3 regions of the Streptomyces sp. NPDC059668 genome follow, and region 2 is predicted to be linked to each of the others. Evidence: predicted binding sites of a transcription regulator. Region 2 holds the regulator's gene; each other region holds the start of a gene.
What was found. Region 2 encodes HrcA, which represses chaperone genes, less so after heat shock. Its sites were predicted from a motif close to TTNGCACTCNGNNNNNCNGAGTGCNAA; they were not measured.
Positions count from the first base shown of each region.

Region 1: the regulator HrcA is predicted to act here: its motif matches at 4,709-4,735, upstream of groL (chaperonin GroEL).
Region 3: the regulator HrcA is predicted to act here: its motif matches at 1,973-1,999, upstream of groES (co-chaperone GroES).

Region 1 covers NZ_JBHWEL010000029.1:85,377-91,516, forward strand. The annotation lists gene murQ (N-acetylmuramic acid 6-phosphate etherase) at 1-852, shown strand, start outside; gene ACFV2J_RS21980 (hypothetical protein) at 911-1,498, shown strand; gene ACFV2J_RS21985 (NADH:flavin oxidoreductase) at 1,610-2,731, opposite strand; gene groL (chaperonin GroEL) at 2,960-4,582, opposite strand; gene ACFV2J_RS21995 (cold-shock protein) at 4,971-5,177, opposite strand; gene ACFV2J_RS22000 (MoaD/ThiS family protein) at 5,632-5,907, opposite strand; gene thrC (threonine synthase) at 6,031-6,140, opposite strand, start outside.
Region 2 covers NZ_JBHWEL010000055.1:7,557-13,696, reverse strand. The annotation lists gene hemW (radical SAM family heme chaperone HemW) at 1-883, shown strand, start outside; gene ACFV2J_RS30510 (DUF3097 domain-containing protein) at 1,285-2,088, opposite strand; gene ACFV2J_RS30505 (MBL fold metallo-hydrolase) at 2,134-2,871, opposite strand; gene hrcA (heat-inducible transcriptional repressor HrcA) at 3,075-4,091, shown strand; gene dnaJ (molecular chaperone DnaJ) at 4,092-5,228, shown strand; gene ACFV2J_RS30490 (nitronate monooxygenase) at 5,353-6,140, shown strand, end outside.
Region 3 covers NZ_JBHWEL010000022.1:60,287-66,426, reverse strand. The annotation lists gene ACFV2J_RS18230 (methyltransferase domain-containing protein) at 1-686, opposite strand, end outside; gene ACFV2J_RS18225 (polysaccharide deacetylase family protein) at 993-1,802, shown strand; gene groES (co-chaperone GroES) at 2,144-2,452, shown strand; gene groL (chaperonin GroEL) at 2,567-4,195, shown strand; gene ACFV2J_RS18210 (SDR family NAD(P)-dependent oxidoreductase) at 4,398-5,171, opposite strand; gene ACFV2J_RS18205 (MOSC domain-containing protein) at 5,303-5,971, opposite strand; gene ACFV2J_RS18200 (LysR family transcriptional regulator) at 6,051-6,140, shown strand, end outside.

The sequences.
Region 1 (6,140 bases), on a different contig from region 2:
ATCGACCGGCTGCCGACGCTGGAGATCGCGAAGCTCATGAACGCCGAGGACGCGACCGTGCCGGCGGCCGTCGCGGAGCGGCTCCCCCTCATCGCCGCCGCGATCGACGACATCGCGGAGCGGATGTCCCGCGGCGGGCGGCTGATCTACGCGGGCGCGGGCACCGCGGGCCGCCTCGGCATCCTGGACGCCTCCGAGTGCCCGCCCACCTTCAACACCGACCCGTCCGAGGTCGTGGGCCTGATCGCGGGCGGCCCCGGCGCCATGGTCACCTCGGTCGAGGGCGCCGAGGACTCCAAGGAGCTGGCGGCGGCCGACCTGGACGCGCTCGCCCTGACCCCCGACGACACGGTGGTCGGCATCTCCGCCTCCGGCCGCACCCCGTACGCCGTCGGCGCCGTCGAACACGCCCGCGCACGCGGCGCGTTGACCATCGGCCTGTCCTGCAACGCGCACAGCGCGCTCGCGGCCGCCGCCGAGCACGGCATCGAGATCGTCGTCGGCCCGGAGCTGCTGACGGGCTCCACCCGGCTGAAGGCGGGCACGGCCCAGAAGCTCGTCCTCAACATGTTCTCGACGATCACGATGATCCGGCTCGGCAAGACGTACGGGAACCTGATGGTCGACGTCCGCGCCTCGAACGAGAAGCTCCGCGCCCGCTCCCGGCGCATCGTCGCGCTGGCGACCGGCGCCTCGGACGACGAGATCGAGCAAGCCCTCACGGCCACCGACGGAGAGGTGAAGAACGCCGTCCTCGCCCTCCTCGGCGGCGTGGACGGACCGACGGCGGCCCGCCTCCTGGCGGAGAGCGACGGCCATCTGCGCGCGGCACTCGCGGCGGCACCCCGCTGAACGGCACCCGTTCCACAGGCCTTGCCGGGTTGTCGGCGGGGCGTGGCAGGGTGGACGCATGAACCACGCACAGCTGACCGCCCTCGGCCGGGCCCTGCGCGTCCTCGGCGAGCACGGGGACGCGCTGAACGCCGACATGCCCGACGCGAAGCTGCACGAGGTCAAGGCCGACCTCAAGCGGGCCCTGGACCTGCTGGAGGAGACGGTCACCACGGCGGTGCCCACGACCCGCTGCGCCGAGCACCCGAACGGCCCGGTGGACGAGGGCGCCGCCGACCGCTGCCTGCTCTGCGAGACCCGCCGTCGCGCCGCCCGCCGCACCGAGGTCAACGACGCCTACGCGCACGCCCGCCCCACCGGCCCGGACGAGTCCCCCGAGCGCACGATGTCCCGGTACGGAGTGCGCGCCGACCGCCCCCAGCCCCAGCAGCGCTGGCTCCCGGAGGTGTGGACGGGGCAGGTCTGGGCGCTGTGCGGCACCCCGCGCCGCGACCGCCAGGAGGCGGAGCGCTATCTCGCCGCGGAGCGCCGCACCCCCCGGCCGGGAATGGCCTACCGCCTGGTCCACGAGTTCACGGACTACGAGGTGCTGCGCATCTGGGGCACCCCGGTCAAGGTCGACATCGAACCGATGGGGAACCTGTAGCCCCGACCCCGGGCCGCCGGGCCCGCCGGCCGTACGGAGGCGGGCCCTCCCGGTCCCGGGCGCTCCCGTCGCCGGGCAGGCGCCGTGCGCCGGCCCGGGACCGGGCAGGGGTCAGCTGAGCGTCCGCAGCGCCGCCGGGTCGTACGACTTGAGCTCGTCGAAGCGGCCGGCCAGGACCTTCGCCGCCCACTCGGGGTCCTGGAGCAGCGCGCGGCCGACGGCGACGAGGTCGAACTCGTCGCGCTCCAGGCGGTCGAGGAGGTCGTCGATGCCCCGCACGGAGGATCCCTCGCCCTGGAAGGCCTTCAGGAACTCGCCGTCCAGGCCGACCGAGCCGACGCTGATGACCGGCTTGCCCGTCAGCTTCTTCGTCCAGCCCGCCAGGTTGAGGTCGGAACCGTCGAACTCGGGGAGCCAGTAGCGGCGGGTGGAGGCGTGGAAGACGTCCACACCGGCCTCGGCCAGCGGGGTCAGGATGGCCTCCAGCTCCTCCGGGGTCTCGGCAAGCCGGGCGTCGTACGCCTGCTGCTTCCACTGCGAGTAGCGGAAGATGACCGGGAACTCCGGCGAGACGGCGTCGCGGACCGCGGCCGCGATCTCCGCCGAGAACCTGGCCCGGGCCACCGGGTCGCCGCCGTACGCGTCGGTGCGGCGGTTGGTGCCCGACCACAGGAACTGGTCGAGCAGGTAGCCGTGGGCGCCGTGCAGCTCGACACCGTCGAAACCTATGCGCTCGGCGTCGGCCGCCGCCTTCGCGAACGCCTCGACGACGTCGTCCAGGTCCTGCTGGGTCATGGCCTTGCCGGTGACCTCGGCACCCTCGCCGGTGAGACCGGAAGGCCCGACGGCCGGGGCGTCGGCGAACGGCGGCTGGCCCGCCTCACGCACCATGCCGATGTGCCACAGCTGGGGCACGATCGTGCCGCCCGCCGCGTGCACCGCGTCCGCGACCTTCGTCCAGCCGGCGAGCTGCTCCTCGCCGTGGAAGCGCGGGACACGGTCGCTCTGCCCGGCCGACTCGTGGCCGACGTACGTGCCCTCGGTGACGATGAGGCCGACGCCCGCGGCGGCGCGGCGGGCGTAGTACCCGACGACGTCCTCGCCCGGAACACCGCCCGGCGAGAACTGCCGGGTCATCGGTGCCATCACGATCCGGTTCGGAACGGTCAGGCCGTTCAGGGAGACGGGGCGGGACAGGATGTCGGCGGCGCGGGAGGCGGCGTTGGCAGTCACGTACGGAGCTCCTCGGAGAGGTCGGTCGGTCAGCGGGCGGACGACTGACGGGCATTCCACACGGTATGTGCATGCGCATCAACCGCCCGTCCCCTCAACCGCCGGAGCCGGTGTGGCATTCCGGGGCTCCGCGGGCCTTTCTGTGACCCCGGACACGCCCGAGGGCGGTACCCCTGGAAGAAGGGGTACCGCCCTCGGAACGTAAGGACAGTGAGCGACCGGAGTCGATCAGAAGTCCATGTCACCGCCCGGCATGCCGCCCGGAGCGGCCGCGGCGGCCTTCTCCGGCTTGTCGGCGATGACGGCCTCGGTGGTGAGGAACAGCGCGGCGATGGAGGCGGCGTTCTGCAGGGCAGAGCGCGTGACCTTCGCCGGGTCGATGATGCCTTCGGCGATCATGTCGACGTACTCACCGGTCGCGGCATTGAGGCCGTGGCCGACGGGCAGGTTGCGCACCTTCTCGACGATGACGCCACCCTCGAGACCACCGTTGACGGCGATCTGCTTGAGCGGGGCCTCCAGCGCGAGCTTCACGGCGTTGGCGCCGGTCGCCTCGTCACCCGTCAGCTCGAGCTTCTCGAAGACCGAGGAAGCCTGGAGCAGGGCCACGCCACCACCGGCGACGATGCCCTCCTCGACGGCCGCCTTCGCGTTGCGGACGGCGTCCTCGATGCGGTGCTTGCGCTCCTTGAGCTCGACCTCGGTGGCGGCACCGGCCTTGATGACGGCCACGCCGCCGGCCAGCTTCGCCAGGCGCTCCTGGAGCTTCTCGCGGTCGTAGTCCGAGTCCGAGTTCTCGATCTCGGCACGGATCTGGTTGACCCGGCCGGCGACCTGGTCGGCGGAGCCGGAGCCGTCGACGATCGTGGTCTCGTCCTTGGTGATGACGACCTTGCGGGCGCGACCGAGCAGGTCGATCCCGGCGTTCTCCAGCTTGAGGCCGACCTCCTCGGAGATGACCTCGCCGCCCGTGAGGATGGCGATGTCGCCGAGCATGGCCTTGCGGCGGTCACCGAAGCCCGGAGCCTTGACGGCGACGGACTTGAAGGTGCCACGGATCTTGTTGACGACCAGGGTCGACAGGGCCTCGCCCTCGACGTCCTCGGCGATGATCAGCAGCGGCTTGCCCGACTGCATGACCTTCTCCAGGAGCGGGAGCAGGTCCTTGACGTTGCCGATCTTGGAGTTGGCGATGAGGATGTAGGGGTCGTCGAGCGACGCCTCCATCCGCTCCATGTCGGTGGCGAAGTACGCCGAGATGTAGCCCTTGTCGAAGCGCATACCCTCGGTGAGCTCCAGCTCCAGACCGAAGGTCTGGGACTCCTCGACGGTGATGACGCCTTCCTTGCCGACCTTGTCCATCGCCTCGGCGATGAGCTCGCCGATCTGGGTGTCGGCGGCGGAGATGGAGGCCGTGGAAGCGATCTGCTCCTTGGTCTCGACATCCTTGGCCTGCTCGAGCAGGGCACCGGAGACGGCCTCGACGGCCTTCTCGATACCGCGCTTGAGGGCCATCGGGTTGGCGCCGGCGGCCACGTTGCGCAGGCCCTCGCGGACGAGCGCCTGGGCGAGCACGGTCGCGGTGGTCGTTCCGTCGCCGGCGACGTCGTCCGTCTTCTTGGCGACTTCCTTGACCAGCTCGGCGCCGATCTTCTCGTACGGGTCCTCGAGCTCGATCTCCTTGGCGATGGAAACACCATCGTTGGTGATCGTGGGGGCGCCCCACTTCTTCTCGAGGACGACGTTGCGGCCCTTGGGGCCAAGGGTGACCTTGACGGCGTCGGCGAGCTGGTTCATCCCGCGCTCGAGACCGCGCCGTGCCTCCTCGTCGAACGCGATGATCTTGGCCATGTGAAGTGGTCCTCCCGGACTGGGGTGGATTGCTCCGGACCGCGCTGGCGCCCGCGACGGACGGCCTGCCTGCCCCGTGGTTCCTTGCACCACCTGGCCTGCGGGCCTCACCGACCCGGTCCTTCGTTATCACTCTCACCTTCAGAGTGCTAACGCAATGATTAGCACTCGCCCCTGCCGAGTGCAAGCGACTCGGGAGGATCCCCAGCTGGACGAGGGCGGGCCGGCCACCTCCGTAGGGGGTCGCGCGGACGCTCCGGCGGGGTCGCGCGCGGGTCCTCGGGAGGGCTCACGGACGGCCCCCGCCGGTTCACGGACATACCGAAGGGCCCGCACCCCAGAGGGATACGAGCCCTTCGTCACGTCGAACAGTCAGTCGGCGCGTGCTTCAGCCGGTCGCGAGCCGGACCATGTCCGCCTGCGGCCCCTTCTGGCCCTGCGAGATCTCGAAATCGACCCGCTGACCCTCTTCCAGGGTGCGGTAGCCGTCCATCTGAATCGCGCTGTAGTGGACGAAAACATCCGCACCACCGTCGACCGCGATGAAGCCGTACCCCTTCTCCGCGTTGAACCACTTGACGGTGCCCTGAGCCATGCCTAACTCCCCTATTACTGGCCCTTGCACAGGACCGCACTTCGCGGGCCCGGGTCAGACCTCCACCCCCCAACGGATTGGGGGTGTGCGCCGGAACGCGTCGACCGCGGCTGAATGTATCTGCCCAACTGCCGTCTGCAACAGGTCAATCGGACGAGAATTCTGGGCACGCCCGATCGGGAATATAGGGAGAATTCGCGAAGATTTAGGGCAACTCGGGCCCCATAAAGGCCGCATAAGGCTCAAAAGCGCCGGGCACTTTGGCCATTTCTTGTCGCGGGCCGGGCGTGCACTCATATGCACCCGGCATGGATAAGGCGGCGGGTTCCCCAACTGTACCCCGCTCAACCATACAGAATTGCCCCCTCCGCTTCTCTCACGGAGGGGGCAATTCGATGAACTCTCGGTGATTGGCATTACCCACGGTAATGATCTCACCGTGGGTAACCGCGCCTCAGCCTCCGGCGACGGCGGGGATGATCGAGACGCCCGCGCCGTCCGGCGTCGCCGTCTCCAGGCCCTGCTCGAAGCGGACGTCGTCGTCGTTGACGTACACGTTGACGAACCGGCGCAGCTTGCCCTCGTCGTCCAGCACCCGCGCGGCGATGCCCGTGTGGTTCTTCTCCAGGTCGGAGATCACCTCGCCGAGGGTCCCGCCCTCGGCGGTCACCTCGGACCGGCCACCGGTGTAGGTGCGCAGGATGGTGGGGATGCGGACGTTGACGCTCATGCGGTGACCTCCCGGTCGGATGGTGGCGTACGGCTGGGGAGCGCCCGGCGGGGGCGCGCGGAACTGCGTGGCCGGCCCCCACGGGCGGCCCGCGGCCGGGGAACGGCCTCCCCGGCCGGGCGGCTACGCGAGGCCGGCCTCGCGGAAGGAGTCCAGGCTGGGGCGGATGGTCGCGGTCAGTCCCGTGCCGGCCACCGCGTCCAGCGTCTTGAGGCCGTCCCCGGTGTTCAGCA
Region 2 (6,140 bases):
TGAGGAGTTCGGGCTCGCGGACGACGCCGAGATCACCACGGAGGCGAACCCGGAGTCCGTGGACCCGGAGTACCTCGCGACCCTGCGGGCCGGGGGCTTCAACCGGATCTCCTTCGGCATGCAGAGCGCCCGGCAGCACGTACTGAAGGTGCTCGACCGCACCCACACCCCCGGGCGCCCCGAGGCCTGTGTCGCCGAGGCCCGCGCGGCGGGCTTCGAGCACGTGAACCTCGACCTGATCTACGGCACGCCCGGCGAGTCCGACGACGACTGGCGGGCCTCGCTGGACGCCGCGCTCGGCGCCGGGCCCGACCATGTCTCCGCATACGCCCTGATCGTCGAGGAGGGCACCCAGCTGGCCCGGCGCATCCGCCGGGGCGAGGTCCCGATGACGGACGACGACGTCCACGCGGACCGCTACCTCATCGCGGACGAGGTGATGGCAGCTGCGGGCTTCGACTGGTACGAGGTGTCCAACTGGGCCACCTCCGAGGCCGGCCGGTGCCTGCACAACGAGTTGTACTGGCGTGGCGCGGACTGGTGGGGGGCCGGGCCCGGCGCCCACAGCCACGTCGGCGGCGTGCGCTGGTGGAACGTGAAGCACCCCGGGGCGTACGCGGCGGCGCTGGCGTCCGGAAGGTCTCCCGGCGCGGGGCGCGAGCTGCTCTCCGGCGAGGACCGCCGCGTCGAGCGGATCCTCCTCGAACTGCGGCTGCGCGAAGGCTGCCCGCTCTCCCTGCTCCGCCCGGAGGGGCTCTCGGCCTCCCGCCGCGCGCTCTCCGACGGACTCCTGGAGAACGGTCCCTACAACGAGGGCCGCGCCGTCCTCACGCTGCGCGGACGCCTGCTCGCGGACGCCGTGGTCCGGGACCTGGTGGACTGAACGCCCGCTGGCCCACAGTCCACGTCCATGATCTCCGGGGAGTGGCCGGCCGAGGACGCGACCGTTCTCCGGTACGGGTTGCGGCGGCCGCTGCTCAGCCTGCCGATCGTGGCGGTGTTCCTCGCGGGCGGTGGGACGGGGGTCCGGTTCGCCGTCCGGGACGACGGGATCGGTGCCGGCTGGATACCCCTCGCGGTGCTCATGGCGATGGGTGCGGGCGGCCTGATCCTGTTCGTCTCCCGCTGGCGGGCAGGGAGACCCGGACAGGAAGGGCCACCGCAGCCGGAGCCGCGACACCGGCGGTCCCGTCGCGTCCCCCGACCCCCACGACCCCCGCCCTCCCCAGGACCCTCGCCCTCCCCAGGACCCTCGCGATCCCCACGGCCTCCACGGCCCCGGTGTCACTCCGGCGCCGTGACGAAGTCGATCAGCTCCTCCACCCGGCCCAGGAGCTCCGGCTCCAGGTCCTTGTAGGAGCGCACCCGGGACAGGATGTGCTGCCAGGCCGCACCGGTGTTCTCCGGCCAGCCCAGGGCCCGGCACACGCCCGTCTTCCAGTCCTGCCCGCGCGGGACCCGGGGCCAGCCGGGAATGCCCACGGAGGACGGCTTCACGGCCTCCCAGACGTCGATGTACGGATGGCCGAGGACGAGGGCGTGCTCACTGGTGACCGCCTGCGCGATACGCCACTCCTTCGTGCCGGGGACCAGATGGTCGACCAGCACGCCCAGCCGGGCGTCCGGCCCCGGCGCGAACTCCTCCACGACGGCGGGGAGATCGTCGACGCCCTCCAGGTACTCGACCACGACACCCTCGATGCGGAGGTCGTCGCCCCAGACCCGCTCGACCAGCTCGGCGTCGTGGCGGCCCTCCACGTAGATGCGGCCGGCCCGCGCCACACGGGCCCGCGCGCCCGGCACGGCGACCGAACCGGATGCCGTGCGGCCGGGCCGGGCCGGCCCCGCGGCCGGACGGACCAGCGTGACCACCCTGCCCTCCAGCAGGAAGCCGCGCGGCTCCAGCGGGAACACCCGGTGCTTGCCGAAGCGGTCCTCCAGCGTCACCGTGCCCGCCTCGCAGCCGATCACCGCCCCGCAGAACCCCGTACCGGGCTCCTCGACCACCAGGCCCGGGTCCGCGGGGACCTCGGGTACCGGCTTGGGCTTCTTCCACGGCGGGGTGAGATCCGGAGAGTACTGGCGCATTCGGATGACGATAGGAGAACCGGCGGCGAGGTGACGGGGAGATCCCTACGACACGCCGGTACGTCTCGCCAGCGCGTCCCGCTGCGCCCGGACGAACGCCGCATTCACCGCGGCCCCGTGACCCGGCACGTAGACCGCCCCCTCGCCGCCCAGGGCGAGCAGCCGGTCCAGCGCGGCCGGCCAGCGGGAGGGGACGGCGTCGGGACCCGCCTGGGGCTCGCCGGACTCCTCCACCAGGTCCCCGCAGAAGACGACCTCCGGTGAACCGGCGATCCCGGTCACCCGGACCGCCAGATCGTGCGCCGTGTGGCCCGGACCCACGACCGCCAGCAGGGCCCGGACACCGCCGCCCAGATCGAGCGTCCGCTCGCCCGACACGGAGTGGCCCGGGGCGACCAGGGCGTCCGCGGCCTCGGCGGCGTCCCGCGGGTCCAGACCGTGACGTACGGCGTCCAAGCGCAGTTCCTCGCCCCCGTACGCGGACACCGTGCCGGGACCGGCCGCCCCGAACACCTGCGCGCCCGTGAACGCCGCCGCGCCGAAGACATGGTCGAAGTGCGGGTGGGTGAGTGCGAGGTGCGTCACGTCCCGGTCCGTGCCGAGAATCCGTCGCGCCTCGGCGCGCAACCGTGCGCCCTCCCCGAGGCTCGCTCCCGCGTCGACCATGAGCGTCGCGTCCCCGCCCACCACCAGCCCGGCCGTGCAGTCCCAGCCCGGGAGCCGCCGCCGGCCCACGCGCGGGGCCAGCTCCTCCCACCCCGCCTCTTCCCAAGTCACCTTCATACGCCGACGCTAGCGGTGAGGGCGCGGACAGTACGACATCGCGGGACACGTCGGGGCACGTCGGTGCGCCTCGCGCAAGATCGCGGGCCCGCCCTTGCCGGGGCCGTACCCACCGGCCGTACACTGGGCCGGGGAATGCTGGCACTCGCACGCGCTGAGTGCCAGGCGAGGCCGCGAGGGACCGACGACTGGAGGTGTGCGCGATGCTGAGTGAACGCAGGCTCGAAGTGCTGCGCGCCATCGTCCAGGACTACGTGGGCACCGAGGAGCCGGTCGGTTCCAAGGCGCTGACGGAGCGGCACCGGCTGGGGGTCTCCCCGGCCACGGTCCGCAACGACATGGCCGCCCTGGAGGACGAGGGGTACATCGCCCAGCCGCACACCAGCGCCGGGCGCATCCCCACCGACAAGGGCTACCGGCTCTTCGTCGACAAGCTCGCCGGCGTCAAGCCGATGACCGGACCCGAGCGGCGGGCCATCCAGAACTTCCTGGGCGGCGCCGTCGACCTCGACGACGTCGTCGGGCGGACCGTGCGGCTGCTCGCGCAGCTGACCCGGCAGGTCGCCGTCGTGCAGTACCCGTCGCTGACCAGATCGACCGTGCGGCACGTGGAGCTGCTGTCCCTGGCCCCGGCCCGGCTGATGCTCGTCCTGATCACGGACACAGGGCGGGTCGAGCAACGCATGATCGACTGTCCGGCGCCGTTCGGGGAGACGTCCGTGGCGGATCTGCGGGCCCGGCTCAACAGCCGGGTGGCGGGCCGCCGTTTCGCGGACGTCCCGCCGCTCGTCCAGGACCTGCCGGACGCCTTCGAGACGGACGACCGGGGTACGGTCGCGACGGTGCTCTCCACCCTTCTGGAGACGCTCGTCGAGGAGACCGAGGAGCGTCTGATGATCGGCGGCACCGCGAACCTGACCCGCTTCGGACATGATTTTCCCCTCATGATCAGACCGGTGCTCGAAGCGCTGGAGGAACAGGTCGTGCTCCTCAAACTGCTGGGGGAGGCGGGGGATTCGGGCATGACCGTACGGATCGGTCACGAGAACGCGTATGAGGGACTCAACTCCACGTCCGTGGTCTCCGTCGGCTACGGTTCGGGCGACGAGGCAGTAGCCAAACTCGGCGTGGTCGGACCGACCCGCATGGATTACCCGGGAACGATGGGAGCGGTACGAGCGGTGGCACGGTACGTCGGACAGATCCTGGCGGAGTCTTAAGTGGCCACGGACTACTACGCCGTGCTCGGCGTGCGCCGCGACGCGTCCCAGGACGAGATCAAGAAGGCTTTCCGGCGGCTCGCTCGCGAGCTGCATCCGGACGTCAATCCCGATCCGAAGACGCAGGAGCGGTTCAAGGAGATCAACGCCGCCTACGAGGTGTTGTCGGACCCGCAGAAGAAGCAGGTCTACGACCTCGGTGGCGACCCGCTGTCCCAGGCGGGCGGCGCGGGCGCGGGCGGCTTCGGAGCCGGCGGCTTCGGCAACTTCTCGGACATCATGGACGCCTTCTTCGGCACGGCGTCGCAGCGGGGCCCCCGGTCGCGCACGCGGCGCGGCCAGGACGCCATGATCCGGCTCGAGATCGAGCTGGACGAGGCCGCCTTCGGCACCACGAAGGACATCCAGGTCGACACGGCCGTCGTGTGCGGCACCTGCAACGGTGAGGGCGCCGCGCCGGGAACCTCCGCCCAGACCTGCGACATGTGTCGCGGGCGTGGCGAAGTGTCCCAGGTCACCCGGTCGTTCCTGGGCCAGGTCATGACCTCGCGTCCGTGCCCGCAGTGCCAGGGGTTCGGCACCGTCGTGCCGACCCCGTGCCCGGAGTGCGCGGGCGACGGACGGGTCCGGTCCCGGCGCACGCTCACGGTGAAGATCCCGGCGGGCGTCGACAACGGCACCCGGATCCAGCTCGCGGGCGAGGGCGAGGTCGGGCCCGGTGGCGGACCCGCCGGTGACCTGTACGTCGAGATCCACGAACTGCCGCACTCGACCTTCCAGCGCCGCGGTGACGACCTGCACTGCACGGTCACCATCCCGATGACCGCCGCGTCGCTCGGCACCAAGGTGCCGCTCGAGACCCTCGACGGTCTGGAGGAGGTCGACATCCGGCCCGGCACGCAGTCCGGACAGTCGATCCCGCTGCACGGGCGCGGCGTCACGCATCTGCGCGGCGGCGGCCGGGGCGACCTCATCGTGCACGTCGAGGTCACCACGCCGACCAAGCTCGACGCCGAGCAGGAGCGGGTGCTCAGGGAACTGGCGCAGCTGCGCGGCGAGGAGCGTCCGACCGGGCAGTTCCAGCCGGGCCAGCAGGGCCTGTTCTCCCGCCTCAAGGACGCGTTCAACGGCCGCTGACCCGCACGGCGACGGGGAGGGGCGGCGGGGGCGGAAAAGGACCGCGGACCGTCCGCCCCGGTGGTCCCGGCGGGCCGGAAGGCCGGATTTCGGACTTGTTCGGAGGACGTGACAACATGCCGTCATGTCCTCCGCACTGACCGATCTCTTCCCTCACCCGATCGTGCAGGCCCCCATGGCGGGCGGCGTCTCCGTCCCGCATCTCGCGGCCGCCGTGTCCGAGGCCGGCGGGCTCGGGTTCCTCGCCGCCGGGTACAAGACCGCCGACGGCATGTACCAGGAGATCAAGCAGTTGCGCGGGCTGACGAGCCGGCCCTTCGGGGTCAACCTCTTCATGCCGCAGGCCGAGTACGCGGACCCGGCCACCGTCGAGGTGTACGCCCACCAGCTGGCCGGTGAGGCCTCCTGGTACGAGACGGAGCTCGGCGATCCGGACAGCGGCCGCGACGACGGCTACGACGCCAAGCTCGCGGTCCTCCTCGACAACCCGGTGCCGGTGGTCTCCTTCCACTTCGGCTGCCCCACCCGCGACGTCCTGGACTCCCTCGCCCGGGTCGGCACGCTCACGATGATCACCGCGACCACGGCCGAGGAGGCCCTCGCGGTGCAGCGGGCGGGTGCCGCCGCGGTCGTCGTGCAGGGCGTGGAGGCCGGCGGCCACCAGGGCACCCACCGCGACAACCCGGAGACGGACGGCACGGGGATCGGACTGCTCTCCCTGATCGCCCAGGTCCGCGAGACCGTGCAGATCCCGGTCGTCGCCGCCGGCGGCATCATGCGCGGCAGCCAGATCGCCGCGGCGCTGGCCGCGGGCGCGAACGCGGCGCAGCTGGGCACCGCGTTCCTCGCCACCCCGGAGTCCGGCGCGCAAGCCGTGCACAAGCAGTCCCTGACCAACCCCCTCTTCGTGCG
Region 3 (6,140 bases), on a different contig from region 2:
CCGTCCGAGATCCACTCGGCCTCCGCCTCGGCGGGGACCGTCTCGTGCGGGATGCCCGGGGCGATCTTCAGGGCGGCGAGCGGGGCCTTCAGAGCCGCCCCGACCGCCCAGGAGAGCGGCGGTGAGTACGCCTCGGGGTCGAAGATCCGCCCGCCCGCCCTGCCGCCCCGCCGTGCCGGGTCCACGAAGACGGCGTCGTACGGGGCCGTGTCCACCTCCGTGACATCGGCCTCGCGCACCTCGATCAGACCGGAGAGCCCGAGCGCGTCCGCGTTCGCGCGGGCGGCGGCGGCCGCCAGGGGGTCACGGTCGACGGCGAGGACGCGGATCCCGGCGCGGGCCAGCGCGATCGCGTCGCCGCCGATGCCGGAGCAGAGGTCGGCGACCGAGCGCACTCCGAGGGCGCGCAGACGCTCCGCGCGGTGCGTGGCGACCGTGGTCCGGGTCGACTGCTCGACCCCGTTCGCCGTGAAGAACATCCGCTCCGCGTCCTCGGCGCCGAACTTCGCCGCCGCCCGCTGCCGCAGCCGCGCCTGGCCGAGCGCCGCGGAGACCAACTCGGCCGGATGGGTGCGGCGCAGCCGGGTGGCGACGGCCAGCTCCTGGGCCGGTTCGGTGCCGCGTACCTCGTCGAGCAGCGCGTGGCCCTCGGGGGTGAGCAGGGAGGCGAAGGAGACGTCGTTCACCGGCCCATTGTCGGTCAGTGTGGGCCAGTCGGTGGACGGTGCGCGTCCGGTCGCGGTGTCGAAGCCCCGTACGGGCCCTGGCCTGGGAGGATCCGACACCATGCGATCAGTACGACAAGCCGATAAAAATGACGCGAAATGGACGAGTGTCCGAAGCGGGACCGCCGTCCTCGCCGTCATCGGAACCGCCTCCGGCCGTGCCGGCGGCGGGGTCGCGGAGGTGTGGCCCGCACCAGGCCCGCGGCGGGCGTCGCCGGCGCCCGCGGCCGAGCGCCGGGGACCGGCCGCGGCGCGGGAGGGCCACCTGTGAGACGAGGGTCGCCGGGCCCGGGCACCCGGGTGCGCGCGCGGGCGGGCGCCGCGCTGGCCACGGCGCTCGCCGCCGTCCTGCTGGCCGGCTGCGCCCAGTCCGTCGACCCGATCGAGCGCCTGGGCAAGAAGGCCGCACAGGAAGTGGGCAGGGCCCGCCCGCACGGTCCCGCGTCGGCGACGTACCGGCGCTGGGGACTCTCCGCCCCGCTCGCCCCGGCTCCGCGACCGCCCGCCCGCACCGGCGTGCGCCGCGACCGGAAGGGGCTGGTCCCGGTCGTCGGCCGCGTGCCCACCCGCGACAAGGTGGTCTTCCTGACGTACGACGACGGCGCCGAACGCGACCCGCGGTTCGTCGACATGGTGCGTGAACTGCGGCTGCCGGTCAGCATGTTCCTCACGGACAGCGTCGTCGGCCCCGGTTACGGGCACTTCGCGCGGCTGCGGGAGGTGGGCGCGAGCGTGCAGAACCACACCCTCGACCACGCCTCGCTGCGCGGCCTGCCGTACGCCGGCCAGCGGGCCGAGATCTGCGGCCAGCAGGAGAAGCTCAAGGCCCGCTTCGGCATCCGCCCCCGGCTCTTCCGGCCCCCCTACGGCACCTACGACACCACCACCCTGCGCGCCGCCGCCGACTGCGGGGTCTCGGCCGTCGTCCTGGGCAGGGAGGCCGACGCCCACCGGCTGCGCCCCGGCGACATCCTGTCCGGCTTCGAGGAGCCGAACCTCACCGCCGCGACCACCCGCCTCCTCCGCCGCATCCAGGCGGAGGGCTTCACCCCGGCCCGCCTGGAGAACTACCTCTGATGACCCACGCCCGCCGATCCAGCCCGTCCGGCGTTTGAGGACCAGCCCTCCGGGCGATGGCGGGGGTCCAGGGGGCGCAGCCCCTTGGCCGGGGGTCCGGGGGCAGGGCCCCCAGCAGCGCGCCCACACCGACGAACGGCACCCCGAACCCCACGCCACGCCGAAGGCCTTTGGCACTCCGCTTGACCGAGTGCTAATCGCGGTCATAGTCTCAGGCCTGGCACTCCCCACTGGAGAGTGCCAATAGCGACGGGCAGGTCCGGCACCCGCGACGACGGATCCACCTGGTCGCCACCTCAGACAGTTAACCCCGTGAGATCTCCGAAGGGGGAGGTCGGATCGTGACGACCACCAGCTCCAAGGTTGCCATCAAGCCGCTCGAGGACCGTGTCGTGGTCCAGCCGCTGGACGCCGAGCAGACCACGGCTTCTGGCCTGGTCATCCCGGACACCGCGAAGGAGAAGCCCCAGGAGGGCGTCGTCCTCGCCGTGGGCCCGGGCCGCTTCGAGAACGGCGAGCGCCTGCCGCTCGACGTCAGCACCGGCGACATCGTGCTGTACAGCAAGTACGGCGGCACCGAGGTGAAGTACAACGGCGAGGAGTACCTCGTCCTCTCGGCCCGCGACGTGCTCGCGATCATCGAGAAGTAATTCACCACAGTTCTGCAGTGAACTGCGCCCCTGGCCCCCGCGACCTTATGAAGCCGGGCGCTGGGGGCGCGGTTCGTTTTCACCCACGTTTTCCGAGAGGGCTGAACCGCTCCCATGGCGAAGATCCTGAAGTTCGACGAGGACGCCCGTCGCGCCCTTGAGCGCGGCGTCAACAAGCTTGCCGACACGGTGAAGGTGACGATCGGCCCCAAGGGCCGCAACGTCGTCATCGACAAGAAGTTCGGCGCCCCCACCATCACCAACGACGGCGTCACCATCGCCCGCGAGGTCGAGCTCGACGACCCGTACGAGAACCTCGGCGCCCAGCTGGTGAAGGAGGTGGCGACCAAGACCAACGACATCGCGGGTGACGGTACGACCACCGCCACCGTGCTGGCCCAGGCGCTCGTCCGCGAGGGCCTGAAGAACGTCGCCGCGGGTGCCTCCCCGGCGCTGCTCAAGAAGGGCATCGACGCCGCGGTCAAGGCCGTGTCCGAGGAGCTCCTCGCGACCGCCCGCCCGATCGACGAGAAGTCCGACATCGCCGCCGTCGCCGCCCTGTCCGCCCAGGACAGCCAGGTCGGCGAGCTCATCGCCGAGGCGATGGACAAGGTCGGCAAGGACGGTGTCATCACCGTCGAGGAGTCCAACACCTTCGGTCTGGAGCTGGACTTCACCGAGGGCATGGCCTTCGACAAGGGCTACCTGTCGCCGTACTTCGTGACGGACCAGGAGCGCATGGAGGCCGTCCTCGAGGACCCGTACATCCTCATCCACCAGGGCAAGATCTCCTCCATCCAGGACCTGCTGCCGCTGCTGGAGAAGGTCATCCAGGCCAACGCCTCCAAGCCGCTGCTGATCATCGCCGAGGACGTCGACGGCGAGGCCCTCTCGACCCTGGTCGTGAACAAGATCCGCGGCACGTTCAACGCCGTCGCCGTGAAGGCCCCCGGCTTCGGCGACCGCCGCAAGGCCATGCTGGGCGACCTCGCCACCCTCACCGGCGGTCAGGTCATCGCCGAGGAGGTCGGCCTCAAGCTCGACCAGGTCGGTCTGGACGTGCTGGGCACCGCCCGCCGCGTGACGGTCACCAAGGACGACACCACCGTCGTCGACGGCGGCGGCGAGCACGACGCCGTCGTGGGCCGCGTCAACCAGATCAAGGCCGAGATCGAGAACACGGACTCCGACTGGGACCGCGAGAAGCTCCAGGAGCGCCTCGCGAAGCTGGCCGGCGGCGTGTGCGTGATCAAGGTCGGCGCCGCCACCGAGGTGGAGCTCAAGGAGAAGAAGCACCGTCTGGAGGACGCCATCTCCGCGACCCGCGCCGCGGTCGAGGAGGGCATCGTCTCCGGTGGTGGCTCCGCGCTCGTCCACGCCGTGAAGGTCCTGGAGGGCAACCTCGGCAAGACCGGCGACGAGGCCACGGGTGTCGCGGTCGTCCGCCGCGCCGCCGTCGAGCCGCTGCGCTGGATCGCCGAGAACGCCGGCCTCGAGGGCTACGTCATCACCTCCAAGGTCGCCGAGCTCGACAAGGGCCAGGGCTTCAACGCCGCCACCGGCGAGTACGGCGACCTGGTCAAGTCCGGTGTCATCGACCCGGTCAAGGTCACCCGCTCCGCTCTGGAGAACGCGGCCTCCATCGCCTCCCTGCTCCTCACGACCGAGACCCTGGTCGTCGAGAAGCCGGCCGAGGAAGAGGCCGACGCGGGCCACGGCCACGGCCACGGTCACTCCCACTGAGGCACGCGGTGAGGCGCCCGCACCGGTAGGCGCCCACACCGTCGGACAGCACTGAGGCCCAGCTCCCTTCGGGGATGCTGGGCCTCAGCGCTGCACCGGGCACGCGCGCGCCCCACGGCCGTACCGTCCGTACCGGCCGTACAGCTCCACGGCCGTACAGTCCTGCTGTTCTACGGCTCAGCCGCTCAGCCGCTCAGCCGCTCTACTGCGGCCCGTACTTGCGCCCCGTCTTCGACGTGATCCCGCCGAGCAGCCCGCGCGGCGCCACCTTCACCACACCCATCAGCGCCTTGTAACGCAGGTCGGGGATGGACAGCGACTTGCCGCGGGCCAGGTCCGCGAGCGCCGCCGCGACCAGCTTGTCCGCGTCGAGCCACATCCAGTTCGGGATGTTGTCCGTGCCCATCCCGGCACGCTGGTGGAACTCGGTGCGCACGAAGCCCGGAGCCAGCGCCATCAGCCGTACGCCGCTGCCGGCCAGATCCTTCGCCGCGCCCTGCGTGAACTGCACGACCCACGCCTTGGACGCCCCGTACGTGCCCCGCGGTACGAACGCGGCCACCGACGCCACATTGACGACCCCGCCCCGGCCGCGCTCCCGCATGGCCGCGGTCGCCGCCGACGTCAGCCGCAGCACCGCCTCGCAGTGCACCTTGAGCATCGTCAGCTCGTCCGCCATCGACACCTCGAGGTAGCGGCCCTTGTTGCCGAAACCGGCGTTGTTGATCAGCAGGTCGACCGGGTTCCTGCGGTCGCTCAGCCGCCTGGCCACCGACTCGATGCCGTCGTCCGTCGCCAGGTCGGCCGTCAGCACCTCCGCCTCGATGCCGTGCCGGTCGTGCAGTTCCGTCGCCTGCTCGGCCAGGCGCTTGGTGTCGCGCGCCACCAGCACGAGGTTGTGGCCGTCAGCCGCGAGGCGGCGCGCGAAGGCGGCGCCGATGCCCGCGGTCGATCCCGTAATCAGAGCCGTTGTCATGGCCCAAGGCTAGTGACCTGACCAGGCGCACCGCGCCCCCCGCCTCCCGGTGCCCGGCCCCGCTCCCGGTGTGCCGCGCGGCCGGTGCCGCGGCCCTCGCCCGCCGTGCCCCGCGCGTGCTGCCGCGACCGCTAGCCGCCCTGCCGCGCCACGTACTTCTCCGCCGCCGCCAACGCCTCCGGATGCAGTGCCCGGCCCGCGGCCAACAGCCCTGGCAGCAGCTCGCGTTCGGTCGTCATGGCGCGGAACTCGACCGCGACCGTCACCTCGTGCTCCGGCCGGTGGACGATCTCGATCGGGTCCCCCGCGCGGATCTCCCCGGGCTCGACGACCCGCAGATACGCTCCGGGCGCTGCTTTCCGGGTGAACCGCTTCACCCAGCCGCGCTCCCCGAGGTGTTCCTGGAACGTGCGGCAGGGGATGCGTCCGGAGGTGACCTCCAGGACCAGCACGGAGCCGACCCGCCAGCGCTCACCGATCCGCGCGCCGGACACGTCCAGTCCCCGCGTCGTGAGGTTCTCGCCGAAGGCGCCGTTCACCAGTGGCCGGCCGAGCTCGCGCTCCCAGTCGTCGAGGTCCTCACGGGCGACGGCGTAGACGGCCTGGTCGTTCCCGCCGTGGTGGCGCAGGTCGCACACCGTGTCCCCGGCCAGACCGCTCGCGCCGACCCCCTTGGGCCCGGGGGCCGTCACCCGCACCGGCCCGGCCACCGGCTGTTTGTCGATGCCGGTCACACCGGCGGCCTGGTCCGTGTACGGGACGGCGCGCGCACGGCCCAGATTCAGAGACAGAAGCTGCATGACAGCACGCTAGGCGATGGGAGGCAAAGCGTCGACGCGATATTCGCCACCGTACCCAAGTCTCGCTTATGCTCGAACGGTGATCGAGGCTCGTCATCTCCGTGTTCTGCGCGCCGTCGCCGCCACCGGTTCCTTCTCGGCGGCGGGACGCGAACTGGGCTGCACCCAA